Regions from separate parts of the Lysinibacillus sp. NPDC048646 genome, predicted to be linked through region 4. Evidence: riboswitches for the same ligand, from Rfam matches in the RefSeq annotation. Region 4 holds a riboswitch; each other region holds the start of a gene.
The links. Region 4 has a riboswitch for cobalamin ahead of metE (5-methyltetrahydropteroyltriglutamate--homocysteine S-methyltransferase). Riboswitches for the same ligand answer to the same signal wherever they lie in the genome.

Region 1: it holds a riboswitch for cobalamin, as region 4 does, so the genes downstream of both, ACQKII_RS21375 (energy-coupling factor ABC transporter permease) here and metE (5-methyltetrahydropteroyltriglutamate--homocysteine S-methyltransferase) in region 4, are expected to answer to the same signal.
Region 2: it holds a riboswitch for cobalamin, as region 4 does, so the genes downstream of both, ACQKII_RS19470 (hypothetical protein) here and metE (5-methyltetrahydropteroyltriglutamate--homocysteine S-methyltransferase) in region 4, are expected to answer to the same signal.
Region 3: it holds a riboswitch for cobalamin, as region 4 does, so the genes downstream of both, ACQKII_RS04015 (ribonucleoside-diphosphate reductase subunit alpha) here and metE (5-methyltetrahydropteroyltriglutamate--homocysteine S-methyltransferase) in region 4, are expected to answer to the same signal.

The regions. Positions count from the first base shown of each region.
Region 1 is NZ_JBNNLZ010000029.1:14,862-22,668, reverse strand. It holds gene cobJ (precorrin-3B C(17)-methyltransferase) at 1-128, opposite strand, end outside; gene ACQKII_RS21380 ((2Fe-2S) ferredoxin domain-containing protein) at 133-504, opposite strand; cobalamin riboswitch at 643-825, opposite strand; cobalamin riboswitch at 1,072-1,255, shown strand; gene ACQKII_RS21375 (energy-coupling factor ABC transporter permease) at 1,397-2,143, shown strand; gene ACQKII_RS21370 (energy-coupling factor ABC transporter substrate-binding protein) at 2,145-2,417, shown strand; gene cbiQ (cobalt ECF transporter T component CbiQ) at 2,421-3,194, shown strand; gene ACQKII_RS21360 (energy-coupling factor ABC transporter ATP-binding protein) at 3,191-4,027, shown strand; gene ACQKII_RS21355 (S8 family peptidase) at 4,566-7,807, shown strand, end outside.
Region 2 is NZ_JBNNLZ010000023.1:19,206-27,012, forward strand. It holds gene ACQKII_RS19455 (GTP-binding protein) at 105-2,045, shown strand; gene ACQKII_RS19460 (hypothetical protein) at 2,179-2,613, shown strand; gene ACQKII_RS19465 (hypothetical protein) at 2,710-3,102, opposite strand; gene ACQKII_RS19470 (hypothetical protein) at 3,463-4,245, opposite strand; cobalamin riboswitch at 4,515-4,697, opposite strand; gene ACQKII_RS19475 (YdeI/OmpD-associated family protein) at 4,932-5,525, opposite strand; gene ACQKII_RS19480 (hypothetical protein) at 5,746-5,949, opposite strand; gene ACQKII_RS19485 (ABC transporter ATP-binding protein) at 6,144-6,866, opposite strand; gene ACQKII_RS19490 (ATP-binding cassette domain-containing protein) at 6,878-7,627, opposite strand; gene ACQKII_RS19495 (ABC transporter permease) at 7,620-7,807, opposite strand, start outside.
Region 3 is NZ_JBNNLZ010000002.1:345,058-352,864, forward strand. It holds gene cobS (adenosylcobinamide-GDP ribazoletransferase) at 1-674, shown strand, start outside; gene ACQKII_RS03995 (histidine phosphatase family protein) at 647-1,243, shown strand; gene ACQKII_RS04000 (bifunctional adenosylcobinamide kinase/adenosylcobinamide-phosphate guanylyltransferase) at 1,195-1,587, shown strand; gene ACQKII_RS04005 (ECF transporter S component) at 1,682-2,176, shown strand; gene ACQKII_RS04010 (hypothetical protein) at 2,173-2,856, shown strand; cobalamin riboswitch at 2,966-3,153, shown strand; gene ACQKII_RS04015 (ribonucleoside-diphosphate reductase subunit alpha) at 3,316-5,529, shown strand; gene ACQKII_RS04020 (ribonucleotide-diphosphate reductase subunit beta) at 5,542-6,582, shown strand; gene ACQKII_RS04025 (ABC transporter ATP-binding protein) at 7,050-7,807, shown strand, end outside.
Region 4 is NZ_JBNNLZ010000002.1:186,484-194,290, forward strand. It holds gene ACQKII_RS03170 (UDP-N-acetylmuramoyl-tripeptide--D-alanyl-D-alanine ligase) at 1-1,320, shown strand, start outside; gene ACQKII_RS03175 (C40 family peptidase) at 1,479-2,822, opposite strand; gene ACQKII_RS03180 (methyl-accepting chemotaxis protein) at 3,439-5,133, shown strand; gene ACQKII_RS03185 (hypothetical protein) at 5,274-5,411, shown strand; cobalamin riboswitch at 5,478-5,656, shown strand; gene metE (5-methyltetrahydropteroyltriglutamate--homocysteine S-methyltransferase) at 5,841-7,807, shown strand, end outside.

The DNA of each region.
Region 1 (7,807 bases), on a different contig from region 4:
AGCTCGACATACGTTTTATAGCCGATGATAAAATCACTCTGTTGTAGTGCCTCGACAGCTCGTGTTGTAATATGTTTAAAATCACCGGGTCCAAAGCCCACAACGAAAATCTTACCTTTTTGCGCCATTTTGTTACCCCTCTTTCACCTTTTCGATGCCTTTAATCGCTGTTGTTTGTGCTGTACGCTGTAACAGTCCTTCACGAAGTGTAAACACGTGTTCACTATGTAAAGACTCGTGGTGTACGTCTTGCACGAGCACCCTCGCATGCTCTGTCGTTGGCACGCGATACCAGTTTCCTTGCGGATAAGCGATCACAACACATGCATCCTTACATCTGCCGTTGCAGCGTGTTCTTGTCGTATGTATCTCCTTATCAAGTGCTTGTATCTGTATTTCATCACGTATTGCTTGGGTAATTTCCTCGCCATCTTTTTTCATACAGCTACTGCCATTGCAGATAAAAAGATGCGTTTTCATGCCTTCTAAGTTCCAAGTTGTCATTGTATTTCTCCCCTCATTATGCTTTTAGGAAAAAGAAAAGACCTTCACTCTAGACGAAGAGTAAAGGTCTTGTAGAAGCCAAATAAAAACGAATAAAATCAGGTACTCGCTCTCGCTTCAACTTCTCCCTCCGAAAAGTTTGCATGCCATCAACTAAGCAGGTTTCCTGACTTAAGCTTCTTTTTACTTTCGCGCCTTCCCAAGTTACACAGTGGCATTTGCGATTTCATCAGCTATTACAGTAGCGGGGGCTGTATCGGATTCGCACCGATTTCCCTATTATCTCGAATAATATCGAGCACTTATAGATGTATCTATATGAAATTTAGATTGTATAAAACGTAATTGAAAACTGTTTCTATCATAGCTTATTATTTATAAATTTCAACAATTCTTTTTTAATTTGTGAAATTTTTAGTAAAATTTCTATAAATAATCCCTATGAAAATGTTGTTTTCCCCTTTCATTTATCAGAATTTTCTTGATTGAAGCTCAATTAAAATTTTTTTTATAAAAAAGAGATAGCTTATTTATGGAAAATCATGTTACACTTTGTCGTGAAATCTCACAACTTCATCTTTTTTCGGTGCGAAGTGTAGTCATTTCGCTTAAAAGGGAAGCCGGTTCAAGTCCGGCGCGGTCCCGCCACTGTAATAGGGAGTTTTATAGAGTATGTCACTGTCCAAAGGATGGGAAGGCCTATAAAATGGAGAACTAAAGCCAGGAGACCTGCCGAAAAATACGTGATCGTTTCAACCTACGAGGATAGGTGTGCGGCTTGGCAGATTATTATTCTATTTGCTTTTTTAGCTATGCACTTTTCCTAAATTGGAGAAGTGCTTTTTTTTTTGCGCACGCTACATTGTAAAATTTAATTGAAGGAGGAGCCGTTTTGAAATTTTCTTGTTGGAAGCTTAGTTATTTCTTACTGGCATTTTTACTCGTGCCAAATCGGGCATTTGCCATGCACATTATGGAAGGTTTTTTGCCGATTGAATGGGCCATTTTCTGGTGGGTCGTTTCGATTCCATTTATTATTTTAGGATTACGTTCAATCCGTAAAACAATCGATGAAAACCCTGAAACAAAAATGATACTCGGTCTTTCAGGTGCTTTTGCATTCGTGTTATCCGCACTTAAAATCCCATCTGTAACAGGAAGTTGCTCACATCCAACTGGTGTTGGCCTAGGAACTGTCTTATTCGGTCCATTAGCAATGAGCGTGATTGGAACAATCGTATTATTATTCCAATCTTTACTTTTAGCACATGGCGGCATTACAACATTAGGCGCAAATGCCTTTTCGATGGCTATTGTGGGACCATTCATCGCTTACTTTATTTTTAAAGGATCTAAAAAAATCGGTCTATCGTTCTCACTGGCCGTATTTTTTGCAGCAATGCTTGGTGATTTAGGTACATATGTTGTGACGTCTGTTCAACTTGCACTTGCCTTCCCATCAGAAGTAGGTGGCTTTATGGCTTCCTTTACGAAATTTGCTGGGATTTTTGCATTAACACAAATTCCGCTTGCAATTAGCGAAGGAATTTTAACAGTCATCGTCATGAATTTCCTGAAAAAATATAATGTTAGTGAATTAAAAGCTTTACGTGTTTTCTCAGCAAAGGAGGCACACTAAAATGAAAAAAAATTTACTGTTATTAGCAATTGTAGTGCTGTTGGCCATCATTCCGCTATTTGTACAAAAAGGTGCAGAATTCGGTGGCGCTGATGGAGAAGCGGAAGCAGCAATTGGTGAAATTAACGCAGAGTATGAGCCATGGTTTGAAAGTTTCTGGGAGCCGCCAAGTGGTGAAATTGAGAGCTTGTTATTCGTACTTCAAGCCGCAATCGGTGCTGGTTTTATTGGCTATTTTATCGGCTTCATGCGTGGCAAACATAAAGAAGGTTAAGCGATGTTACTCATTGATAAGTATGCTTATATAAATAAACTAGCGTCTGTTCATCCGCTAGAAAAAATGACGTTTTCCCTTGGTCTGCTACTACTGTCACTTATCATGAGAGATGAACTTATATCACTCATTACATTTATTGTAATGAGTGCTTTTATCATTTTAGGTGCACAAATTCCCTTTATGTATTATGCAAAGTTATTACTGTTACCAGGTTTTTTTCTATTGTCGAGCTTAGTTTCGATACTAATTGCTATTGCGCCAACATCAAGTGTCATACCTCTCCATATTTGGGCATTCCAGCTGAAAACATGGACTATTTTTGTGGGCACTGCAAGCTTGCTGACAGCGCAAGAACTCTTTTTCATCGTACTTGGCAGTATTAGTTGTTTATACTTTTTAATATTAACGACATCCGTGCAGTCTATCTGCCATGTGCTGCGACAGTGGCATCTGCCAGTATTATTTGTCGAGCTTGTGGAACTAACATATCGCTTTATTTTCATTTTTTTAGACAGTATGCAAAAAATACATTTAGCACAGCAAGCAAGGCTCGGCTATCGTTCTCCGATGCAATGGCTCCGTTCAGTATCTATGCTAATCGCTGCATTATTTGCAGAAATGTTCCAGCGCAGTCGTGAACTCAATAATGCGATGCAGGCACGCGGTGGTGAACCTGTCTACTGGCCAGAGAATGTTAGCTATAGTCAGAAAAACTGGCTAGGTATTACGAGTGTTTTTGTATTCCTCATCATTTATGGAGGGTTTTTCTCATGACAGATCTTTACTTTGATCTCCAAAATTTATCTTATAGCTACGCAGATGGTACCTATGCTTTAAAGGATATTACGCTACAAATTCCAAAGGGTCAAAAAATCGCAATACTTGGACATAATGGGGCCGGAAAATCAACATTATTTCAGCATTTAAACGGCATTTTACGACCAACTACAGGTAATATTTTCTTTTGCGATGTAGCAATGAGCTATAATCGAAAAGCTTTAAAATCTTTGCGTCAACAAGTTGGCATTGTATTTCAAGGTGCGGACCATCAACTTTTTTCTGGTACGGTTAAGCAAGACATTGCCTTCGGACCACTCAATCTTGGTTGGACAAGTGAAAAAATTGAAGAAAAAATCGCCTGGGCAGTTGCTCAAACTGAGGTGGCAACATTGCTCGAAAAACCCATTCACTTTTTAAGTGTTGGACAGAAAAAACGTGTAGCAATGGCGGGTGTTTTAGCGATGGAACCGTCTGTTTTACTATTAGATGAACCAACTGCAGGACTGGATAATTATTATGCTGCACAAGTATTACAGACCCTTGCAAAGTTGGAAAACGGTGAACGAACAATCTTACTTGCTACGCACGACATTCCACTTGCTTATGAATGGGCAGATCAAATTATTGTTATGGAAGCTGGGCAAATCATCTATAATGGTGATCCTATTGCATTGTTCTATCAACAAGATGTACTTGAACGTGCCCATCTCGAACGCCCGTGGATATTTGAAATGGCTATTGCGTTACAAAACAAAAAGCTATTTGAACAAAACATTACAATCCCTCGTTCGAAGGAAGATTTACAAAGACTTATTGAACAACTTTAAGATATTTTTTTAACATTTCTTGGATAATAATTGCATGCTTTTCACTGGTGCTAGCATCCACTCTCCTCGACTGCTATTTTACAAATCGAGTAAGAGAGGTTGACACCCCCACCTTACGTACGGTTCCATGAAGACAGAAGGACAGTGAGTTTGTATCTCGCTGTCCGTTATACTTTTATGTCTATTCTTACCATTTGAATACCTGACCACTTAGTGTCTCCTATGGGATTACGATTTCTTCTACTGAGAAAGTTTGTCTTTGGATTGTCTGCTCATCAAACAAGTGAAATTCGAATTCGAGTTTACGCCATATTCCTTCATGGTTCAGCTACTTTTCGCTAAGTAAGTTTCAACGTGTACGTTATGTTTCCTTCAGACTTACCTAGATGAACGTACTCTTTCTCATCATTCATCTGCTATGACCGCGAAAACTTTGGAAAAATATTCACCTATATCCTTATATTACGAAACTTTTTGATCTTTCATTCGTATCACTATAGATGTGACTTAAAATAAAACACGCAAGGAGAGAAAACAATTGAAGAAATGGATTAAGAACTCAATGGCTGTAGTAGCATCTACAGCACTAATAGTTCCTGCTGCTTCCGCCTTTGCAGAAGCACCACAAAACACAGCGAAGAACTCAGAGTTAGTGAAGATTGCTATCGCTAGCAAACAGGAACAAACATTAAAGCAATTCAACAATCAAAAAGAATGGATTAGTCAGGATACAATTATCGTCAAGCATTCCGGTCTTGCTAAGAATGCACATCAAAAAATTGGCTCAAAAGTAATCCGGTCTATCCCTTCATTAGGTTACGATGTTATCCAACTTAACAAAGGAGTAACGTTAGAAAAAGCAGTTTCCTATTATGTAAAGCAACAAGGAGTTAAAAGTGTATCTCCAAGTTACGTGTATCATGCCTTTGGTACCGGGGAAGATCCAAAGAAAAAGGATATGTATCATTTAAATCTGCTTCAAATTGATAAGGCCCTTGAATTAGCAGGCAATCACGACGTAAAAGTAGCTGTTATCGATTCTGGTGTGGATTTTAAACATCCCGAACTAAAATCTCAAGTGCTACCACCCTATAATGCAGCAGCACCTGCCAATACTACTTATCCTGGCGACCATGGAACACATGTAGCTGGAATTATTGGCGCAGCAAAAGATAATGCTATTGGTGGACATGGGGTTAATCCAAAAGCCAAGCTTCTTCCTATTGATGTATTCAACGGAAAAGATGGCGCCAATGATTTCGTCATTGCACAAGGAATCCTTTATGCCATTGAGCAAGGCGCTGATGTTATTAACATGAGCCTTGGCGGCTATGGCGAATCTCCATTAATGAAGGAAGCCGTACAGAAAGCGATTGATAATGGCATTACCGTTGTAGCAGCTGCTGGAAATGAATCGACAGATAATTACTCCTTCCCTGCTTCTTTCGAAGGTGTCATTAGCGTAGGTTCTACGAATGATAGAAATAAACTATCAAGCTATTCAAACTACGGTCCATCGGTTGACGTGGTAGCTCCAGGTGAAGATGTATACAGTACAGTTCATGATGAGAAAAAAGGATCATCCTTTGTAAAATTTAGCGGGACATCAATGGCATCTCCTGTTGTTGCAGGTGTGGCGTCCCTACTAAAATCAAAATATCCAAATTTAAAGCCTCATGAAATTGAAGCTATTCTCGAAATGACCGCGAAGGATTTAGGCGAGAAAGGCTATGATCTTACATATGGACATGGTCTTATCGATCCTTTAAAAGCATTACAGTTTGATATAAAAAATCTACCTAAACAGTACACAGAAACAAAAGATGAGCGAATGAAAAACGCAAAAGACCTTCAAAAAACTGTATTGAATACAGAAAAAGGTGAATTCAAACAGCCAGATGAAAAAAAATGGTACAAGGTTGATTTAGCATCAGATGAATATGCTCAACTGACATTAAAAGGTGCCAACAAATTCGATTATGCATTTGATTTGTATTTCTACCCTAAAGGTCATAAAGATGAAGTAGAACCAATCAACGTGAATGATGTCCGCGTAGGAAAGCAAGAAGGATACCTATTTAAAGCAGAACAAGAAGGAACGCTGCTAATTGGCGTAAAAGATCATAATGGCAGCTATAGTTTAAAGGGCGAATCTAACTACATCTTTACAGCTCAAACTACAAAGGAATTACCAGTTGATTCATTAGATATGGACAATATGGAGAAAATCCAAAAGTTCCCATACAGTACAGCAGGGAAAAACTATACCCTACTTTCTAAAGATCAACAAAGAGACAAAGATTATTTTACTTTTACAGTAAAAGAACCAACAACGCTAAAATTTGATTTATCGGGTATCCCAGGTGTTACAGCATCCATGGAACTTTATCTAAAAGAAGACTTAAATAATGTACCGACAGAAGAACTTAATGATGAGGAATTGGATGAGGCGTATCCAATTCAAACATCCTACGGCACGGATAAAGGAGACGAAGTAAGCCTTATCGTCGATGCTATTCCTGATGAGGAGTATGTACTAAGCGTATCAAATGAAAGCGATATCGATTTTTCACTTGACATGTTCTTTAGCGGAGGCATTGAAGTGCAAGAGAGTATAAGTGAATCAATGATTCCTTACACATTAAAAGGAGAAGTCGTTAGCCTTCCTGAAGATGAAGACGGACTTCCATTAAATGAGGAAATACTACCAGACAACGTACAAAATGATCAATTACCTGTAACTCCGTATAAAGCTAAAAAAAATAATCAAGCCAATGATTTAATGAGTATGTTCATGAGTCCAGATGGTATGGGAAGTCTGGAAAATGTGGATGCAATTATGGAGAATGCGATTCGTTTTGATATTGGAGCAGATCAAAAAGCATACTTCCAAACAGAATATGATGAAGATTACTTCTTATTTGAAGCTAAAGAAGATGCCGTATATGGTTTCCATATTAATAAAGGCATGAACCAAACACCAGCTGGAACCATATTTGAATATGATAAGGATACAAATGAATTATTACCAGTTTCTTCATTAACTAATGATATGGGACTAATCGGTCTACTTCTGGGAACAACAAGTGATGAAAACGAGGCAAAGACAATTGCCTTGAAAAAGGACAAAACCTATGTTGTAAGTGTAGTCAATTATGGTAACCGTTCTTCTGAACCATACACACTTAAAACAAGTAAAATGGCAGATATTCCAACAGATCATAATAAAGATAATAATACACCAATAAATGCTCAAACGATTCAACCTGGTATTACCTATAAAAATCATCTCATTTATAAAGATGATACTGATTTCTACTATTATAAGCAACGAGACAAAGATGAAGTTATGAGTCTTCTTGTTTCTTCCGTACCATTGACGAATGAACAGCTAAATCAATTACCTAAAGAGCTTCAAAAAGAATTTAAATTTTCAGGCTCCATTATTGAAGACACAAATGGTAATATGGAAATCGATCCAAAAGAAATGGAAACAGAAATTCCATTTGGGCAAGGTGAAAACTTAATTGAAATATTACTCGGCATTTCTGGCACAATAGATGTAAATACTTCATTTAAAGCGAAAAAGGATCGCGGTTATTTTATTGTTGTTAATGGAGCGAACCTTGGACAAGTATCGATTGAACCATATACTTTAACTATGTTTGATCATAATAGAGTAGATGAAGATGCAGATTCTGAGTTAGTCAATGGTGTACCAACAAAACCATCTCAGCTTACAAAAAAAGACGACAAATGGGTAGCTACTCAATATCTGAA
Region 2 (7,807 bases), on a different contig from region 4:
AACCTAGCACTATTCAAACATAAACACGAACTATTTTACCTGAAATCTTTTTATATTAATTCTGTTACAATAAAGAGAAATGAACGATGGAAATGAGGATTTATATGTACAAAACGATTGGCGTACTGGCTCACGTGGATGCAGGGAAAACGACATTCTCGGAGCAGTTACTTTATCATACAAATAGCATTCAAGCTCGTGGACGTGTCGATCACCAGGATACTTTTTTAGATAATCATGCGATTGAACGTGCTCGTGGCATTACTATATTTGCTGAACAAGCGCGCATGCAAATAGGAGACGATATTTATACACTTATTGATACACCCGGACATATTGATTTTTCCCCTGAAATGGAACGTGCAATTCGTGTCATGGACTATGCCATTATTGTCGTTAGTGCAGTCGAGGGCATACAAGGCCATACCGAAACAGTATGGCAGCTACTACGCCAATACCATGTACCAACCATGTTCTTTATCAATAAAATAGATCGTGAAGGAGCCGATGCCGATGCAGTAATGGCACAGCTTCAAAAGGAATGCTCAGCTGACGTGTTGTTAATAGATGAACCTCTCCGTACAGACTTTATACCAAGTCATATGAAGGAGTGGCTCGCTGAACGTGATGAACAGCTACTCGATGCTTTCCTTGCTGACACGTTGGAGAACCATACTTGTGTCACTCGCTTGCAAACAATGATGAAGGAGGAGTTAGCCTTTCCATGCTTTATCGGGTCCGCCTTAAAAGATATTGGCATAAAGGAATTTTTGATACAGCTGCCCCTCCTTACTGAAACGCATTATAATCATGAGGAACCTTTTCATGGTGAGGTATTTAAAATTCGTCATGATGGACAACAGCGCTTAACTTTTATGAAAGCATTACAAGGTACGCTACATGTGCGTGATGATTTTACTTTTGGTGAGACTTCTGAAAAAGTGACGGAAATACGCTTATATAATGGGAATCGCTTTGAAACGGCACAAGAAGTAAGTGCTGGAGAAATATTTGCTGTGAAGGGTCTTAGTCAGACAAAGATTGGTGACATATTAGGCAGTTCGATGAGTCCTCAGCCCTATGAACTAGTGCCAACATTACAAGCAAAGGTGCACTATTTAGGACAACAGCATATAAAGGACGTATTGAAAACCTTCCGTTTGCTTGAAGCCGAGGAGCCCTCGTTACGTGTTGTGTGGCACGAGAAATTCCAGGAAATTCACGTACATATTATGGGCGTTATTCAACTTGAGGTACTGAGCGAAGTGTTAAAAGATCGCTTTACACTGACAGTTACATTTGGCGCACCAAAAATTTTATATATGGAAACAATTGCAACGACTGTAACAGGCTATGGCCATTTTGAACCTTTAAAGCATTATGCTGAAGTGCATTTACGTATGGCGCCAACTACACGTGGTACTGGCAATACGTTTGCCAATGCATGTCACGCCGATGATCTATCTGTCGGGCATCAACGGCTTATTGAAAAGCATTTATTTGAGCGCGAACATCATGGTCTACTAACAGGTTACCCTGTAACAGATATCCATTTCACCCTTCTAACAGGAAGTGCACATATAAAACATACCGAAGGCGGTGATTTTCGAGAAGCGACATTGCGCGCACTACGTCAAGGTCTTGAACAAGCTGAAAATATACTGCTTGAACCCTATTACCGCTTCAAGCTAAAGGCGCCCAACGATTTTATCGGCCGCATGATGACCGATATTCAACAAGCAGCAGGTACATTCGATGCACCACTTTTGACAGAAGAGCAAGTAATATTAACGGGGCGTGCACCTGTCGCTACATTCATGAGCTATAGTACAATCTTTGCTGCCTACACAAATGGCAAGGGCTCACTGTCGCTACAATTTGGTGGCTATGATGTTTGTCATAATACAGAGGAAATCATTGCCCAAATAGCCTACGATAAAAATGCCGATCCTGCGTATAGTTCGTCTAGTATATTTTGTGCCAAAGGAAAAGGCTACTCAGTACCATGGCAGGAAGCACAAGCTGCCATGCATTGCATAAAATAAAGTGAAACTTCAATTAGTGGGGGTTTTCTTCATCTCCCACTGATTGTATGTTGAAACCATCAGGCTTTTACGGTTAGTTGATCGTTCACCTCGTTATCTGTTTCTCATTTTTCAAGAAGAAGGGGGTATATTGTTGAAATCATCGATGTGGCTAGTTTATGGCAGGAAATTTTTTTGGCTAATCGGCTTAATCTTATTAGTAATGTTATGTTCGAATATCGAAAAGATAATCCAACAAACGGTAAGTGAAACATTCAATTTTATGCCGGTCATATGGTCTAATCCGATTATTGCTGTTATTATAGGTTTCTATATTTCTCTTATTATTGTAAAAAAATGGTCATTCAACATAAATCCATCATTATTATGGTGCGTAGCTATTCCTTGTATGTTACTTACGTTTGCCTACCCGGTATTTGCTTCACTCGCATCTATTGAATCATACCAATTAGATATAAAAAATCCTATCATTATCAATTGGCTACTACAAATATATTCTACGGATGTATTCGGTATAATAGCTGGTATGACAGTCATCCTTAGTATCTTTAGCGCGCCTAAGAAATGATTGAAAACTGGACTCGGTTTTTAACATCACCAAACCAGGTCCAGTTTTATGCTTTTCGATTCATGCCTTGCGATCAATTATTTATATAAACTCAATTTACTTCAAAATAGCTGAACCAATGCCAAATACACAACCTGAAGATAAAAAAAATGCATGAAATAATAATGCTTCAGATGTAAATGGGTTAAAGCTGCCAAAAAGCACAAAAATGAACATAGTGGGGATAAAGAAAACACACATACAGCCTAATGGGAAAATAAATAAGCGGTATTTCTTACATTTTGTTTCCATCCAATTAATCAGACGTAAGTAAATAGGCGTTGCCACTAACATAAAGGCTAAAGCCCCACAAAATAAAACAGAATAAATATCATTTCCTAATGATTGATCCCACACTATATTTAATATTTTCTCATACGCATAAAATCCACATAAATAGGCGATTAATGATGTCAAAACATACTGTCCAAGATTCTTAAATAGATGCATTATACACCTCCTTTTTTAACTTTTAGTGCGCGAATGGCATTCTAGAAATTTTCCATCTGATTTAATTATAATAAAGAAAAATTTGGTATTTAAGGATAATATTTAAAGCATATAGTAAAAAGTAGCGACGTGTCCTGGGCAAGGCACGAGCATCGCTCTGCTTATGTATCCTGCTGTGGCTCGTCTTTTGCTTTTTTGAGGATCTGGCTGCCGTTTCAAAACATTTGCAGTTTCTTTCACGCTTTCATCGCCAATGCGATTCGCAGGAATCTACATGAATTTTTCCTTTATATCAAAAAAATAGCATACTAGGCGTACTCCTAGCATACTATTTTCACTTTCGAGATAAGCCCCCTACTATTACAAAGCTTGCGCGGTACTATTTGTCTCTTCAACGAGTAAATAAGCAGGTTCCACAATGACATAACCATGATTATTTGAAAAATCAACTAACACGGTGCCAGGCTGACTCTTTAATAATTGTAAATTATCGATAATTTGGAGCAATAGTTCATGACCATTGCCACGTGGGTGCCAATTTAAATGGTAATCGTTCAGTGCTTTTACAGCTTGCATAAATTGCGAGTAATCGTGCTCTACGTATCTTTTTAGATTCGTATATTTATTGGACTCACGTTTTTTTGCAACTACTAACGCTAAATCAGCCAAATACGTCTCATAAAAACGCATGACCATCGAGCACAATAGATCATTCACACGTGCAGCGCTTAAAATCGGATTTGGGTCAAAATGAAGTCTCTCTAAATTTGGTTTTGCACGAACCGAATCGATACGTGTAATTAATTGATAAGCTTCTCCATTCACTTCATAAACAATCGGATTTGTCGGCATATACATCATAAAGCCATTCTTTCTTGTTTTTAACTCATTAGCCACACTTGCCTTGGCGAATAGATGTCCATCATACCCTTCATTTTGAATCCAAATAATTTCTTTGTTATATAAAATGCGGTCAAATAATCGTTCGTTGCGAATAAGTCCTGTTGCTAAAAACTGATCGACAAGTGATTCAATGACGATTCTTGTCTTCGTCTGCTTGCCTACCTCTGTGCGTGGATGCTTACAAATTTTCATAGCTGATTGCTGTTTTTCCTGTGCTGTACATACATGAATATTCGTCATACGTGCATTCCTCTTTTCGTACATATTTTCAAAACGGCAGGTGTACGTCCACTAAAAAACGGATTTCTCCAGTAAGAGGAAATCCGTCATTCAATGGCTATAACACCTTATACATATCATTCATCACGTAACGTCAAACATTGCCCACATAGGAAAGAATCGGTTCGGTACCGAAGACTTTCATTTACTATTATGGGCGTTTGACGTACTGTGACGAACAGCATATTCTGTTTTGTCAACATGCCACCTCCTATTCCTCGTAGGGTTATGGTGTGTACTCGTAATAGGCAGGTCTCCTGACTTATGGTCAACGCATCTTTCCCCTTCCCGTCTAATGACAGTGGTATTGCAAAGACGCTCACATTTTACAGTTGCGGGACAGTGTCGGACTTACACCGACTTCCCTTTTAAGTAAATTGCACGCAATTTACACCTATTACTACACGCTATTCAGTTGTGAAGGAAAATGAACTAAGTCACATTCCTTATAGAATTACTACTATTAATTGTAAAGAACTCTATTTCCAATGTCAATTATAACAAAATATTCCATCTATTAATACTTTTCGTGTGATGTAGAGTAAAGAGGCTTGAATTTTAACTAAAGCTCCAGTTCGTTCAAAAAAGCAGTTTTTCAGCAAAAAAGAATATCTTATAGTTTGGTTAATTTACTTTCTCTCAATAAACTAATCGTTTAATCCTTTTCCATCGAGAATTTGCTGCATATATTTTTCAACCCTTGACTGTCGTGTTTTGGCTTGTTTGGGTTGAGAAAAATAAAGAATGTAAGCCCTTTGCCGACCCGGTGTCAATACTTCAAAAGCAGTTTCCAATGCAGGGACCTCATTGAATTTATTTTGAAGTTCTTCAGGAATGATGATTTCTGTATTCTTTTTATAATTCACTTCCAAACCGGCCTTTTCAACTTCAATGGCTTCATAAATATAATCTTTCAAGATAGTTTCCATTTCAACGATTTCTAGAACATTGGTAAACCGAATCTGGCGTGCCGCCTGTACATTTTCTGTTTGTTGGATTAGAATCCTATGGGGATCCTGTAACAAGGCACCTTTATGAAACAAAAGTGCACAATAGTCTTTAAATCCATGTATTAAAACGATGTTTTTATTGTCAAACATGTAACAAGGATGCTTCCACTTTATTTCTTCAGCCAGCTCACAGTCAAGAACGATATCTCTCAACTTCTCATATTCTTCCTTCCACTTTTTTGCTTTACTTAAAAATTCATCAACCTTCGGATTCATTCTACTATTTGTCATCAAGGAACACCCCGCTTCAGTTTTTCGATCAGTCGTAAGCCTAACCGTTATAGTGAAAAGTCTCCGTTGAAGCCCCGATTTCTTCACTTGAAATGCCTTCAAGCGTAAGTGAGGCACTGAATGATTGTGCAACATTGAAACATTGTACATCTTTGTTACGTTTGTAATGGCAATATCCAGATTTCCTCATCTTTCGTGTGTGAAACTTCTTGAACTATCATTAATCGCTAAGTAACTTAGCTCGAATCGTCTCAATAGGAATATGAGAAGTACCTAGCTGTTCAAGATTTTCAAGTTGATCGCGTGTCATATAGTACATGCTCATACTTCCGTTAATGCCAAGTCGAACTTCGAATAAATTATCATCTAGCTGCGTTATTTCTAACGAGTTATTGTGGTCAAGTTGTAAGTTTACACTTTTCATATGCTATCTCCCCTTTTAAATTATAACGTCAATACTGATAGAAGATATATTTAAGTACTTTGACAACGTGTTGTTGTAGCATATGAGGGAGTCTTCAATCGGCTCTCAGTTAATTTATCGAAATCTAGTTGTTTAACAATCGCGAATGTGTGTTAAATTTTACATTTAATAATATTTTGGAGCTTTTCAACAAGTCATCTCATTGCTTGAAATAGCTTTTGGGCGTAGTTGTCTGTCAATTGAAAAACACCTTTTTCTTTTTTACTTTCATCGACAATGACGCCATCCTTCATGACGTATACACGCTCACATAAATAGGAAACAGCCTTTAAATCATGGGAAATAAATAAGATCGCCATGTTTTGTTCTTTATTGAGGGAGATCAATAAATCAATAATCTCCCGCTGAATTAATCGGTCTAAGCTAGAAACAATTTCGTCGCACACTAACAATTTGGGCTCCACTAAAATGGATCTTAACAAATTAACTCGTTGCCTTTCTCCCCCACTTAGCTCATTGGGCAAACAACTTAACACAGTGATTGGTAGCTTGACCTTTTCGAGCATGACCAGTAAATAGTCGTTTGTCACTGATTGTTTATGCTGTAATGGTTCCAATAATGATTCCTTCACTGTCCACATGGGGTTTAAAGCAGCAGTTGCATTTTGGAAGATCAACTGACAGTGTTCATAAAATGACTGGCAATTTTTCTTCGTAATGGGCTTTCCATTAAAATGAATGTGACCTTGGTTGGCCTTCTCCAATTGCATAATGATTTTGGCAAGCGTGCTTTTCCCGCTGCCACTCTCGCCTACTAGCCCAACGACTTCACCATGTCCAATGCATACATTCACATGCTGTAGTACTTGCTGCCCTCTAGGAAAGCTTTTACTAACATTTTCAACTTGCAGCAACAATGACATTCCCCCTAAAAATGATTCGCTAATAGTAACTTTGTATATGGATGTGTCGGCATTTCAAATACATCGCTTACCTGTCCCGTTTCAACGACCTCACCTTTTTTCATGACAACTACTGAATGTGCGGCCGAAACAGCAATGTCCAAATCATGCGTTATCAGTAAAATGGTAGTTCTTTTTTCGTTATTGAGTTTTTTCAGCAAATCCATAAAATCCTTTTGAATCAGCATATCGAGTGCAGATGTTGGTTCATCAGCTATTAACAATTCAGGCTCAATATATAATGCACAAGCGATCATACACCGTTGCAACATCCCTCCAGAGAGTTCAAAGGGATAGCGTTCCATTATTTCTTCCGTTAAATCTAAGTCCTGTAAAATTAAAAGCATTTTTTGATAAAATGCTACTTTCGTATGACCTTTTTTCTGCCCTGTCAATAGAAATAATTGATGCTTCATTTTTTTTGAGGGTGAAAAGCTGTTGGCAGCATCCTGAAAGATTGTAAAGAAATGCATTTTCCGCAACTCTACTCTTTCTTTTAGGGACATTTCCAGTAAATTCTTTTCATTTAAAAAGATGCCCCCCGACGCATATGCATGCGCAGGTAATAAGCCCAGAATTGCAGATACAGTCATACTTTTCCCACTACCACTCTCACCAATAATCGAAGTAATACGGCCCTTCGGCACTGTAAACGTGACATATTTGATAAGTTGCTTACCATTAAGTACTACTGATAATTTATCAATATTAAGCATGTGAACGCGCACCTCCTTGCTGCTTCAATGCCTCCCCGATAAATTGAATACATAAAATTGTAACAAAAATTAAAAGTCCCGGAAATAGCCCAATCCACCATGCACCAACAAGTAAATCTGTTTGAGCGGCATACAACATCGTTCCCCAAGACGGCGTTGCGGGTGGCACACCTATTCCTA
Region 3 (7,807 bases), 160 kb from region 4:
TTGCCTGTTTACCATGGATAGGGGCGCTCATGGGAACCGTGGTGGCAGCAACTATTTATAGTTTAACGCAGTGGACGGCAAGTAGTGATGTGTTACTCGCCTTTGTCATTGTCGGATTATTCGCGTTATTTACTGGAGGATTACATTTAGACGGTTTTATTGATATGGGGGATGCTTATTTTTCGTATCGAGATCGTGAGAAGCGGCTTGAAATTTTGGATGATCCACGTGTTGGGGCGTTTGGTGTCCTATCGATTCTGTTTTTAATACTCGGGAAAATCGTTGTGCTCCATGAACTATTTTTGCAAGAAAAGCTATCGCTTTGGATGCTCGTTTTTATTCCATTATTGACAAGGGTAGGTATGAGCTTTTACTTTATGTCTCTGAACTGTTCAAAGGAAAAAGGGCTTGCGTACTTTTTCAAAACGCGTATTAAGCATGGGGTGTTAACTTGCTTAATGTTTGTAACGCTAGCAATTGCGCTTAGTGGGATATTCTATGTGACAGGCTTTTCACTTGTCCCGCTTATACTTGTTGCTGTATTGGCCATTGCGTTTGTGGTGTTTCGACAGTTTACCTTGCGCAATTTCGGCGGCGTATCGGGTGATTTGTTGGGGGCATCAATTGAAGGAATGGAGGTCGTGCTATGGGTGACGTTGTTACTGTGCGCTTAATGCGACATGCGCCGACAAGGGAAAATCTAGAGAAGCGCTATATTGGCTGGACAGATTCGTCCTTGGCAGATCCTTCAGTGCTTCCAACTGTAGATACAGCTGTAGAAAAAGTGTATGGTAGTGATTTACTGCGTTGTAGAGAAACGGCTGCACGCTATTTTCCACAAGCAAGCTATAGTGCGGATGTACGATTTCGAGAGTCTAATTTTGGAGACTTTGAAGGAAAAACCTACGATGAATTAAAGTCGGATAGTCGTTATTGTGCATGGCTAGATGATCCAATTCAAACTACGCCGCCAAACGGGGAAGGCTTTGACATATTTTGTGCACGTGTCATTGAAGGCTTCAAAGCGTTGCCAAAAGAGGTGGAGGAAACGGTTCTTGTCGTGCACGGTGGGGTGATTCGAGCTTTACTAGTGGCATTTGCGCCAATAGAAAAACCCTTTTGGACGTATAATGTGCCACACGACAAAATGTTTACTTTAAGGTTTGCGCAAGATGCATGGAAGGAGGGGGCGAGATGCATGTCTTTATCGGAGGTGCCTATAACGGAAAAACCGACTATGTAATGCGTGAGCTTGAAGGACAAAAGGTTGCTGTTGTGGATGGAGTTTTCCCTGATTATGCACCGAGTTGTGATGTAGTCGTTATAAAAAACTTAGAAAAATGGCTTGTGACACAAAATCTTGAGGCAGATGACATGATTGTCGCTCAACTTTTGACACGACTAAAGGCCCTTGAAGAAAATTGCGCATTGTTTATAATTGTGACCGATATGGGGCGTGGCGTTGTGCCGATGGAAAAACAGGCACGATTATTACGTGACACATGCGGACGTTTGTACCAGGCGTTATTTACTGAAGCTGAACGAGTCGTTCGTATTTGGTACGGCATCGCTGAACAGATCAAATGATTTAGGAAGTGTTGTGTCACTGGGTATGCATTGTACAGTCTTTGCGGATTTACCTGTAAGCATATCAAAACATGAAAAGAAAAGAGGAAATGGAATGGATCGACAAAAATTAATGAGCTTGTCGTTAACTGCGATGGTTGCGGCTATTTGTGCAGTTGGGGCAGTCATTAAAATCCCATCGTTTGTATCGACGGCGGCACTCGACTCAGCACCTGCATTTTTAAGTGTTGTGTTTTTATCACCTGTCTTAGCAGGTGCGGCGGGTTTAATAGGACATTTTATAACAGCATTAACATCTGGTTTTCCACTTGGACCTCTGCATATTATTATCGCAGTCGAAATGTTTATTGTAGTTTGGGTATTCGGTGTTATGCATAAAAAAGGCCTACATTTCTGGAAATGGCCAGTAGCGCTTGTTTTAAACGGTGTTGTTGCACCTCTGCCGTTTTACTTTATCATTAGCCCTGCATTTTATTGGGGAACATTAGTAAGTATTTTCATGGCAACCGTTATTAACTTAGTAATCGTCGCTGTTGTAATGCCGATTCTTTCAAAAGTGTTTGTACGTAAAGAAGGGCGAGCGCATTGAGAAATGCAGTAAAAGTTGGTGATTTGATTGCCACAACCGATAATGCCGCGGCGATTGGCGAGAAATCACAAGATGTTGTGGCTACGTCAGATCATCTAACCGCATACTTAACAGCTCGTGTTACTTTTTTAGAACAGCTTGCGGCGAATGCGATACCTGTGCATATAATACTTGCTAATTTTTCAGGGGATGCTGCTTGGTCTCGCTATGTCTCTGGCATTCAGCAGGTATTTGATGAAATTGGTCTTGTTTGCCCACAGATAGGCGGTAGCTCAGAATCCAATATGCCAACTTTACAATCAGCTTTATCTTTGACAATGCTAGGCGCGCAACAAAGTCGTACGCTGTATGAGCGTGACAAGCTTATTTGGTACACATACGGCCTGCCACTTGTTGGAAATGAAGTGCTTGCTCAGCCTGACGATGTTGCGCAACTTCAGCCCATTTTTAATGCTTGGCGCGATGAAATTGTGCAGCAAGTTTGGCCAGTAGGGTCAAAGGGTCTACAAGTAGAATTCACCCGACTTTTTGGAGATCAGCGGGTGCAAAGTTCGTTAGATGTTGAGAAAACTGCAGGTCCATGTGCCGTTATTTTACTCGGTGTACATCCTGAAAAAGAGCAACTTGCACAAAAAAATTTCACTAGAAATTTTGAAAAACTGCGTAGAACTGCTTGGTAATAGGGCTTGCTTCCAGCAAAAATATAGATTTATTAAATGCAAGATTCAAAACGCCTATTGCAACAAGAAACACAATATGTTAGATTTGTTTAGGAGTTAAAACACTATATATAGTATTTGGACGAACGGTACCATATTGGTTTAAAAGGGAATTCGGAAATAGAGCAATCTTAAGCCGAAGCTGTCCCCGCAACTGTAAGTGCTGACAAATGATTAAAATGCCACTGTAACTGATGGGAAGGCAATCATTTGGAGGAAGCATGAGCCAGGAGACCTGCCGATTTGTTCAAGACAGCAACACATTCTTCGGGGATTGAGAAGTGGAGGCGAGAGATTTGTCCACTTTGATGTGTACATGTCCTTCATTTCCATTTCCGATTTTACAGCGATCCCGCAACAGATACATGTTGTAGGATCGCTTTTTGTGTTGGCTGAAGGTGAAAGGGAGAGAATGTATAAATGACAATTCAAATCGAACAGCAAATAGCTAAGTTAAAGTTTAATTATTCGGAGGATGAACTAGAAAGTTTTGTAAGGTTATCGGATCGATGGCTACGCAAAAACGAAAGTGCCACGTTTGAAGCATGGGCGGATGCGATGATTTTACAAACGCTTAGTCTTATTGACGAAGAAGAGCCCTTCTGGACATTTGTTGCTGCGCAAATATATTTGGAGAAATTATACGATCAATTTGCCATGCGTCGCGGCGTTGCTGTGGAAGATGTCTATCAGGTATTTCCAGCACAGCTCGCAAGATATACAGAAGCTGGACTTTATCACCAATGTTTAACAACGAAGTATAGTGAGCAGGAGCTAATTGAACTAGCGTCCTATTTACAACAAAGCCGAGATGAGTTGTTTACGTACATCGGGTTAAAGACATTAATGGATCGCTATGTCGTACGTGATTATACGAAAACACCAGTGGAGCTACCGCAGGAGCGATGGATGGTCATCGCGATGACGCTCATGCAAGATGAAACTGAAAATCGCTTAGATAAGGTTCGTGAAGCCTATTGGGCAATGAGTAATTTATATATGACCGTTGCAACGCCTACTTTATCCAACGCCGGGAAAACACATGGTCAACTTTCTAGTTGCTTTATCGATACGGTAGATGATAGCTTGCAAAGTATTTATGATACGAATACAGATGTCGCAACATTATCGAAGTATGGTGGAGGTATTGGCGTCTATATGGGTAAAATCCGTAGTCGTGGCTCATCCATTAAAGGATTTAAAGGTGCTTCAAGTGGCGTGTTGCCTTGGATTAAACAGCTCAATAATACAGCTGTGTCGGTAGATCAGTTAGGACAACGACAAGGAGCAATTGCGGTGTATTTAGATGTTTGGCATAAGGATGTCTTTACGTTTTTAGATTTGCGCTTGAATAACGGAGATGAGCGACTGCGAGCACATGATATTTTCACGGGGCTTTGTTTACCAGATTTATTTATGGAAGCGGTTGAGGCACGAGAGGATTGGCATTTATTTGACCCACATGAAGTACGTGAAGTAATGGGCTTCTCCTTAGAAGATTTTTATGATGAGAAGAAGGGCGATGGCTCGTTCCGAGAGAAATATGCGGCATGTATAGCGAATCCGCTACTGAGCCGTGAAGTTGTGCAAGCAATCGATATTATGAAACGTATTATGCGTTCGCAGTTGGAAACAGGTGTGCCGTTTATGTTTTACCGTGATGAAGTGAATCGTATGAACCCAAATAAGCATGAAGGGATGATTTATAGTTCGAATCTGTGTACGGAGATATTCCAAAATATGTCTGCTACTGAATTTGAGTCGATTACATTAGAGGATGATGTCATCGTTACACGTCGAAAGCCTGGGGATTTCGTGGTGTGCAATTTATCTTCTGTGAATTTAGGCAAGGCTGTACCGGCTGAAGTATTAGAACGTTTGATTCCAATTCAAGTCCGTATGCTCGATAATGTCATCGCATTAAATACGATTCCAGTTAAACAAGCAGAGCGTACAAATGCACGTTATCGTGGAATTGGGCTCGGTACATTTGGCTGGCATCATTTACTTGCTTTGAAGGAAATTCAATGGGAATCAGACAAGGCAGTCGATTATGCAGACAAGCTTTATGAACAAATTGCCTATTTAACGATACGTGCATCCAATGAATTGGCACGTGAAAAAGGAGCATATCCATTGTTTGAAGGCTCGGACTGGCAAACGGGGGCGTACTTTGAGAAACGTGGTTATAGTAGTGACAAGTGGCAAGCATTACGTGCAGATGTGGCAACGACTGGTATGCGTAATGGCTATGTGATGGCGGTTGCACCTAATTCATCGACATCAATATTAGCTGGTAGTACCGCAACCATTGATCCTATTTTCCAAAAGAGTTACTCAGAGGAGAAAAAAGACTACAAAATCCCTGTAACCGTACCAGATTTAACGCCAGTAACAACTTGGTATTACAAGTCTGCTTATTTTATTGACCAAAATTGGACAATTAAGCAAAATGCTGCGCGAGCGCGTCATATTGACCAAGGGATTTCTCTTAATTTATATGTTCAAAATACCATTAAAGCGAAAGATTTACTCGCATTGCATTTAAATGCTTGGGCAAGTGGCGTGAAAACTACTTATTATGTGCGCTCGACATCTGTAGAGTTGCTAGAATGTGAGTCTTGTGCAAGCTAGGAGGAATAATAGATGACAACAATTACTAAACGACAAATTATGGATAAAGAGGCGCCAAACCGTTCGACAGCGATTGTTAACGGGCGTTCTTCAAACATTTTAAACTGGGATGACGTACGCTTTAATTGGGCGTACCCAAAATATAAAAAAATGCTGGGCAACTTTTGGACACCATTTGAAATCAATATGAGTAATGATGTGAAACAATTTCCTGCGTTGTCTGTGGATGAGCAGGAGTCATTTCTGAAAATTATCGGTTTACTTGCTCTTTTAGACAGTGTGCAAACAGATTTTGCAGGCAAAGTAGCAGATTATTTAACGGATTCAAGTCTGAATGCCCTGATGATTATTTTAGCGCAACAGGAGGTTATTCATAATCATTCCTATTCATATGTGCTTTCAAGTATCGTAAATAAAGATGAACAGGATCGCACATTCGACTTTTGGCGCACAGAGCCCGTACTGGAACGCCGCAATGATTTTGTCATTAAGGGCTACCAAGCCTTTTCTGAGGAAGCAACCGTTGAAAATATGCTTGAAGCAATTGTCTATGATGTGATTTTAGAAGGACTCTTCTTCTACTCAGGCTTTGCATTCTTCTATCATTTAGCACGCAATCAAAAAATGGTCGCTTCATCGACGATGATTAATTATATTAACCGTGATGAACAGCTTCACGTTGATCTTTTCGTGAAAATTTATCAGGAATTATTAGAAGAATATCCTGCATATGATACGCCAGAAAGAGCAGCGCGTGTGCAAGCTATTTTCCGCGAGGCGGTGCAACTTGAAATCGATTGGGCCAATGAAGTAATTGGTGATAAGATTGAAGGTCTTGACGTGGATGATGTCCATGACTATGTTCATTTCTATGCCAATGTACGTTGCAATCAGCTAGGCGTGGAGCGTCCATTCGAGGGTTATCGCAAAAATCCATTGAAATGGATCAAGGCTTATGAGGATGTTGATTTAGGTAAAACTGATTTCTTTGAGCAACGTTCACGCCAATATGTGAAGGTCAATGTAGAAGATAATGGCTTTGATGATTTGTAAAAGGCTACCACGCAGGCAACAGCTTGCGTGGTTTTTTCATGACTTCAGCTTAGCTAGATGAATAATAGAAAGGCTCAGATTAGCCGTGTAAACGCTCGGGTTAGGCCAAGAAACGCTCGGGTTAGGCCAAGAAACGCTCGGGTTAGGCCAAGAAACGCTCGGGTTAGGCCAAGAAACGCTCGGGTTAGGTAAAGAAACGCTCGGGTTAGGTAAAGAAACGCTCGGGTTAGGCCAAGAAACGCTCGGGTTAGGCAAAGAAACGCTCGGGTCAGCCGAGGAAACGCTCGGGTTAGCCAAAGAAACGCTCAGCCCAGTATCATTTCCCATAAGCAAATAACTTACTGCTCGCCTAAAAAATTTATTAGGTATTCTTATATATTACGTGTCACGAAAAAACTTTCGCAAATGGGAATGATTTTCAGTTATAATTAACACCGAATGGATACATAAGGAACGGAGACGAATATATGCAAGCAGTTAAACAATTAGGGCAGTTTTTGGCGCCTTATAAATTTTTTACGCTCATTGCACCACTATTAATGGTGCTTGAAGTGACAATGGATTTAATTCAGCCGACAATCATGCAACATATGATTGATACAGGTATTGCGAATGGCGACAATCCGTACGTACTAAAGATGTTCGTTTGGATGATTATGAGTGCTGTACTAGGGCTTGTTGGGGGGATTGGTTGTTCTTACTATAGCTCAAAGGCAGCCATTAACTTTGCATCGGATGTACGAGAGAAGCTATATGAAAAGATGATGACCTATTCAGCGAAAGAACGGGATGCGTTTTCGACTGGTAAACTTATTACGATTTTAACGAGTGATGTGGAAAGCGTGCAGCGTGCATTTATGATGACGTTGCGTATTTTTGTGCGGGGACCGTTATTGTTTATAGGTGCGATTGTTATCGTTTTCGTGACAGCACGCGAGCTTTTTTCAATCTTACTTGTGATTGTGCCTATTTTAATCGTTGCCATGTATTTTTTTACAAAATATTCAGGCGTGTTATATCGTAAGGTACAAGAGGCCATTGACGGTGTCAATACAAAACTTCAAGAGAATTTAGCGGGGATACGCGTGGTCAAGGCGTTTCGTCGTGAGCAGCAACAGGTTGCGCAGTTCGGCGTGCTGAATGATACGCTTACAAAGCGCTTTATTACAGCGGAACAAATTGTTGGTGTACTTGTGCCGCTTACGATGTTCGTCGTTAACTTGGG
Region 4 (7,807 bases):
GATTGGCTTGTTAAACATGCCATTTACTATAACCGGCATGATTTGACGCATAGTAATACACTTATCTTTGTTAATAGAAACGATGCAGTCAACTGGAATGAAATAGACAATAAGGGACCTTCTCTTGTCATTTCAGATAAGTCTTCAACTGAGCTGAAAAACGCACTTACCAATACGACTGTTATCCAAGTAAAAAGTAATGTGCAGGCATACTGGAAGTTTATCGAATATTACAGAAATCTTTTTCAAATACCTGTCGTTGCTTTAACCGGGACATGTGGGAAAACAACGACGAAAGAAATGATCAAACATATTGCAAGTAAGGATTGGCATGTGCAGGCATCTGTGAGTAGTAAAAATGAGCCACGTCAATCTTTACCCTATTTGACTGGCATCGATGAGACAACAGAAGCAGCTGTATTTGAGTTGGGATTAGGAAATACAGGTAATATTAAACATCAATGCATGATTTACCAGCCTACGATTGGCATTATTACAAATATCGGTGTGCATCATTTAGATGGCTGTAAAAACTTAGAAGGTTATATTAAGGCGAAATCAGAAATCGTAGAAGGTATAACAAAAGGCGGGACTTTAATCATCAATGGTGATGATGAAAATACAAAAAAGGTCCCTTTGCATACGTTTAAAGGCAAGATTATCACCCTAGGAATACAGGAACAGGCAAATTACAGAGCGTCTAAAATACAATTTACGAAAAATGGCATGAGATTTGTACTGCAAGTGTCAGATGAAAAGTTTAATGTATTTGTTCCTGGGTACGGTGAACACCAAGTGTACAATGCGCTAGCTGCCATAGCAGCTGTAAAAGAAATGGGCATGACCATAAATCATGCCATTGCTCGTTTAAGGACGTATAAGCCGATGGCAAGACATCTAGAGTTTTCAACGGGGATTGGTGAATGTACCATTGTAGATGATACGTGGACAAATAACCCAACATCAGTTGAAGCAGCTTTGAAGGTTTTAGATACGATTGGAAAAGGGAAAAAAGTAATCCTTGTACTCGGTGATATTAAGCGGTTGGGGAACTTCGAAGAAAAGTATCATCGTGAGATTGGCTCGATGGTGGCCAAAAGAAATATTCAAACGCTGATTACAATTGGAAAAAGGGCAGAAGATATAGCGAAACAAGCGCTGAAAGATGGCACAAGTGCAGAGGTTCATATTTTTAAAGATGTTACAGGGGTTTTAGATGTGCTCAAGCCAAAACTGGACCCCGAAACCATTGTGCTGATAAAGGGTCCGATGTCTAGTAGATCCATGATTGAATTTGCGAATAACTTAAAAGATATATAATAAGGTAGGGAAAGGGGGTGCCTCAAAGTCATTTGAGACACCCCCTTTCTGTATCAAAAGTGAAGCGGAAGATGAAAAAGTATGATGAAAGCCATTGCCGGTATATTTCTATCTAATTCCAGCAATTGATATATGACATAGACCCTTCTTACTTTATACTAGAGAACGCGGCGAGCCGAAACGTAGTTTTGTTGCGCCCAAGTAGAATTTAGGTTTTGTTTCACTATATTATTAGCGGTCATACTAATAAATTGATTGTCACCAATATAAATCCCTGTTTGTGTAATTTGCTGTCCACCATTATTCGTGGAGAAGAAAAGAAGATCTCCTTTTTGCAGCTGTGCTTTTTGTACGCTTTTACCCACTAATGCCTGTTTGCTCGCTAGTTTATCCTTTAAATCAATCCCATGTTGTTTAAAGACATAATAGGTAAACCCTGCACTTGTAAATGTCAGTGAGTTTTCATTATACGTGTAGCCAAATTTTGCTTTTCCAGTCATACTCGAAGCAGTAGCGATGATTTTATCAGCAGAAGCTGACGGTGCGTCGGTAGTCGGTGTTGAGTTATCTGAAAAAACACGTTTTGCTGTAATATAATGCTCATTGTAGTAGTCGACGAATAACACTCTTGTCATAACACCATCAGAATTTGGAATGATGATACGATGATCCCCAGCGTAGATGCCTACAAGTGAAGGGGTTTGAGAGCCCTTGACACTATTAAAGAATACTAAATCGCCTTTCTTTAAATTGGCACGTGAAACAGTTGTTCCAATATTCATTTGTTCCTTTAAAGTTGTTTTACCAAGGTTCACGCCACTTTTTCGATAGACAAAATCTACAAACCCTGGTGCCGTAAAGCGTAGCGATGATTCGTTATTTGTTGTGCTCATTGTGACTTTGTTTTTATAAGTTAAGGCGTTTTCAACAATTTTATCGCCCTTCGTTGCTGGATTAGCTGAAAGCAAAGTAGGTAAGACTCTTCGCGCAGATACATAATTATCTGTATAATATGGCTTGCTATTTAAATCAGAAATCACGATATTTTGCTGGCTATCAGCCATATGAATCATTTTATTGTCACCAATATACATGCCTACATGATCAGGGTCTGTGCCGGTTTTTTTACTTTTAAAGAATAGTAAATCCCCTTTTTGTAATTGATTTTTCGCAACATATGTCCCTTGCTGTATCATATAATTTTCATTATAAGTCCCAAGATCTACACCGTTCTTCTCGAAAATGTACATTAAAAATGAAGCACAAGAAAATTTGTAAGGAGATGTAGGCTTGTATACTGTATTGCTGTATGTTGCCTTACCTATTAAGCTTTTTCCTGTTTGAATGAGTTGGTCCGCTTTCGTCGCAACGGCTTGAGCGTTATTCTGTGCATTTGTAGTGGCAGCCTCTACTTCAATTGGATGAATGGTACCTTGAACCATGCCCAATGAGCTAAAACCTAATGTTAGTGCTAATGTAGTGGTTAAAAATTGTTTTTTCATGCGATGTGTTACCTCCTAGATACTAGCGATTGGAATAATTCTGTTGGCTAGTGATTGGAATAATCGTAGCATGAAAAAGTGTAAGTTCTTCTAGGTAAATGTTTCCACGGACTGCCTGTAAAAGCTTTAAAGCTTGGTACAAAAGGCTTTGTCGTTGGAATTTACAGTTTGATTACAAATATTTCAGTTACTGTATTATTTGCAGAAATTGGTGTCAATGTTGTTAGTGATACTTGATGATCTGTAAACATTAAACTCAGATGTGCTGATTGCTGTAGCTTTATATCTGGATGATTTAGAATAGAAAGTCGCGACAAATCTCTCATCAATCAATAGCTTATGCACAAGAAATAAAAATATCAAAATAATTTTAAGGAATGATATAAAAATAACTTTCTTATTTATAAATTACTAATAAAAGCATGTTTTCTGTGAAATATTTTGATAAGAAACACCAATTAAATACATAATTCGAGTCATGGGATTTATAGGGAATGTATGATATATTTAGGTTGATTTAATGGATAATATTACAAATAATAACGAAAAAAGTAGGTGATTTACACGAACAATTGCTCGTAATTTGTATTTTTTCACTAAAAAGGGGGCTAATAGTATGTTGCGGAAACTTAGGTTCAAGACAATCAGAGCGAAAATTTTAAGCGGATTTTTTATTGTCGTATTTTTTATAGCATGTTTTAACACCTACAGCTATTTTGCAAACAAACGAGTCATTACTGCGAGTGAAAATATAGTGCATAAAGAATTACAGCTACTAACAGCAAATGAAAAGCTTGCCTCAACGATTAGTGTCAGAACAACTGCTGCCAAAAGCTATGTCTTAACTGGTGATCAGCAGTATAAAAAGGAATTTGAAGATTATATAAAAATAGCAGAAGAAAATAATGCCATTTTAAATAAATTTTCGACAGATGCAAGCTTAGCCACTACTGTTGAAAAGGCAAGAGAGTGGCGGAATTATGTACAAGCGAAAGTATTTGATGAGTACGATAAAGGAAATATCGAAATTGCCATTGAAAACCTAAATGCAATTGATAATTTAGCAGCTGAGATACGACAAAGCTATGAGGGGCTTGCCTTGGCAAGGGAGGATTCCATTAATAAGCTTGGTGAAGAGATGATTGCTCAATCTAAATTCACGATGCACTTGGGTGTATTCATAGGTTTATTGACAACGATACTCGCGATTGTAACCGCTTACTTTTCTGCGCGCATGATTGCTAATCCGATAAAAGCTGTCATTGAACAACTATCAAAGATGGCCGAAGGGGACATTAGTCAGCCAGCTCTACCAGAAAGAATGCAGGATGAAATTGGCTTACTTGTACAATCTACAAACACCATGAATCGTAAGCTTCATGAAGTAATAGGATCGATACATGTCGTTTCGGAAAATGTTGCTGCTAGTAGTGAAGAGTTAGCACAATCTTCGCTGGAAGTGAAAACGGGTGCACAGCAAACCGCACTGACGATGCTAGAGTTAGCGGGTGGCTCAGAATCTCAAGCGCATAATGCCAGTGATTTAGCTCAAATGATTGACGCTTTTAAAGTGAATGTGCAACAGGCAAATACACAAGGTGTCAATTTACAAGGACATTCGAAGGAAGTATTAAAGCTCACAGCAAGTGGTCAACAGTTGATGGATGCGTCTACCCAGCAAATGTTTGCCATCGACCAAATTATTTATGAGGCTGTTACCAAGGTTGAGGATTTAAATCGTCAATCGCAAGAAATTTCCACATTAGTATCAGTTATTGACAATATTGCGAATCAAACGAATTTATTAGCATTGAATGCTGCCATCGAAGCGGCTAGAGCAGGAGAGCAGGGTAAAGGCTTTGCCGTTGTAGCCGATGAAGTTCGAAAGCTTGCAGAACAAGTGTCATTTTCTGTAACGGATATTTCGTCGATAGTGGCGCGTATTCAAAGTGAAACAGTGGGTGTGACAGCATCGCTTCAAAAGGGATATCAAGAGGTAAAGAATGGCACCGAGCAAATTACGAATACGAGTGCAACTTTTGAAAATATAGCATCTGCAGTGGATAATATGTTTATGAATATTCAAGGAATTACCGGAAATTTGCAAGATATATCTACAACCACTGAGCAAATCAACCGATCCATTGATGAGATTGCGGCCATTTCGGAAGAGTCGGCAGCGGGTGTTGAAGAAACGACTGCTACCATAGATCAAACCGTTGGAACGATGGACGAAATCGCGAAAAATACCGAGCAATTAGCATTGATGGCGGATAGTTTAAATAAAGAAGTGCAGCAATTTAAATTGTAAAGTGAAGCAGCCATCCATGATAGATGGCTGCTTTTGAGAGTTACTGCATTGGTTCGATTATCTCTACTCGACATGGCAGTAAAAATGTTTACCTTGCTCCTTTCTTCTAATTTTAGGAACTGACGGATAGAATTAAGAATGTGACGGATAGAATCATCAAAGTGACGGATAAAACTGCGAATGTGATGGATAGAATCATCAAAGTGACGGATAAAACTGCGAATGTGATGGATAGAATCATCAAAGTGACGGATAAACATTGTGAGTGTGATGGCTAGCAACGCAATCATTACTGAAATAATTCTACTTTTCTGAAAAATATATGCTATAGTTAGAGCATAATTGAATATTGTGTAAGAGTTGGTGCCAAATGAAAGTTTGGCTTAAAAGGGAAGTCGGTGTAAATCCGACGCTGTCCCGCAACTGTAAATCGGAGCAAATCACAAATGCCACTGGGAAACTGGGAAGGCTGTGAGGCGTGTTGATGAGAAGCCAGGAGACCTGCCAATATCTAGTACACACCAAATAACCTACGTGGAAATAGGTGGTGAGATGTGACCATACCGGCACTGTGCGAAACGAAAGAAATAGTACGATTTCACAATGAATTTCGTATCGTTTCGTTATAGTTAATTTCGACAGACCATAAACCATTTTCCGAATAGGAGAATGGCTTTTTTTATTTGCATACAAAAGGAGAGAGTGACATGACGTACACAACTACAGCCATTGGTTATCCGTACATCGGGGAAGACCGCGAATGGAAAAAAGCATTAGAGACTTTTTGGAGAAATGAGCTTTCACAGGAGGACTTTTTACAGCAGTTAAAAGAAATACGCTTAGCCCGCATTGAAAAGCAACTTCGTTATGGTTTAGATATCGTAAGCGTAGGCGATTTCACCTATTATGATAGGATACTTGATACAGCGATGATGTTTGGCTTAGTGCCAAAGCGCTTTGACTGGCAGGGAACTCAGCTAGATTTACACACCTATTATAGTGCGGCTCGTGGTAACGACAACGCAGTTGCTTGTGAAATGACCAAATGGTTTAATACGAACTATCATTACATTGTGCCTGAATTCGAGGGACAAACATTACAGCTCACGGAAAATAAAATTCTCGCTGATTTCTTAGAAGCAAAAGAAGCGTTTGGCATTACAGCAAAGCCAACTCTCATTGGGCCTTATACATTTTGTAAGCTGACAAAGGGTTATGATAAAAAAACACAGGTGGCTTTTATTTTAGCGTTACTCCCCCTTTATACGCAGGTTATCAAAGAGCTAGTAGACGCTGGTGCCGAGTGGATACAGTTAGAAGAGCCATCCCTTGTCACAACATTAGAGGAGGCAGAGGTGAAGCTCGTTCAGGAAATCTATACGCAATTAACAGCAGCTGTCCCTAACGCAAATATTATGCTACAAACTTATTTTGAATCGTTATCAGCGTATGAACAGTTAGTAGCACTTCCTGTCCAAGGAATTGGTTTAGACTTTGTTCATGGCTACGATAAAAACATGGAGTCACTGCGTCAATATGGCTTCCCTCAAGATAAAGTTTTAGCTGCTGGCGTTGTTAATGGTCGAGATATTTGGCGTGCAAATTTAGCACAGGTGAGCACGACCGTAAAAGCGATTGAACAGTTGAGCAATGCAAAGGATATGTGGATTCAGTCCTCATGTAGTTTACAGCATGTACCGATTACGACTGCACGCGAGACCAAGTTAGATCCCGTTCTAAAAAATGCACTTGCCTTTGCAGATGAGAAATTAGTAGAAATTACAGAAGTAACAAAATATGTACAGGAAAAAAATCATGCCACAAATCAAACAATTTCGGAGAGTATGAAGGCAATCGAAGCTTTAAAAAATCATCCAGTACGTAATAATAGAGCTATTCAACAGGCTGTACAAGCTGTGTCGACACAGGATTTTGAACGTCAGCATGATTTTCAATCTCGCCAACATATTCAGCAGGAACTATTACAGCTACCTTTATTCCCAACAACAACGATTGGTAGCTTCCCACAGTCAGATGAGGTCAAACGTATGCGTAGTGCTTGGCGTAAGAAACAGTTATCAGATGAAGAGTATGCAACATTCGTAACACAAGAAACGAAACGTTGGATTGCTATTCAAGAAGAGTTGGATATTGATGTGTTGGTGCATGGTGAATTTGAGCGTACTGATATGGTGGAATACTTCGGTGAAAAGTTAACAGGCTTTGCTTTTACGGCAAAGGCATGGGTCGTATCCTATGGCTCGCGCTGTGTCAAGCCACCGATTATTTACGGAGATGTTGCGTGGGAAACACCGATGACGGTAAAAGAGACAGTGTATGCCCAAAGTCTAACAAATCGATATGTAAAAGGAATGCTAACGGGTCCGGTAACCATCTTAAATTGGTCCTTTGTACGTGATGATATTTCACGAAAAGATGTGACCTATCAAATTGCGTTGGCACTACGAAAAGAGGTGGAGGCACTTGAAGCGGCAGGTATTGCAATCATTCAAGTAGATGAGCCTGCTTTGCGAGAAGGCTTACCACTTCGTATAGAAAATTGGGGTAGCTATTTGGAGTGGACAGTCAATGCCTTTAAGCTTGCCACAGCGAGTGTGAAGGATGACACACAAATTCATACACATATGTGCTACTGCGAGTTTAATGATTTTAT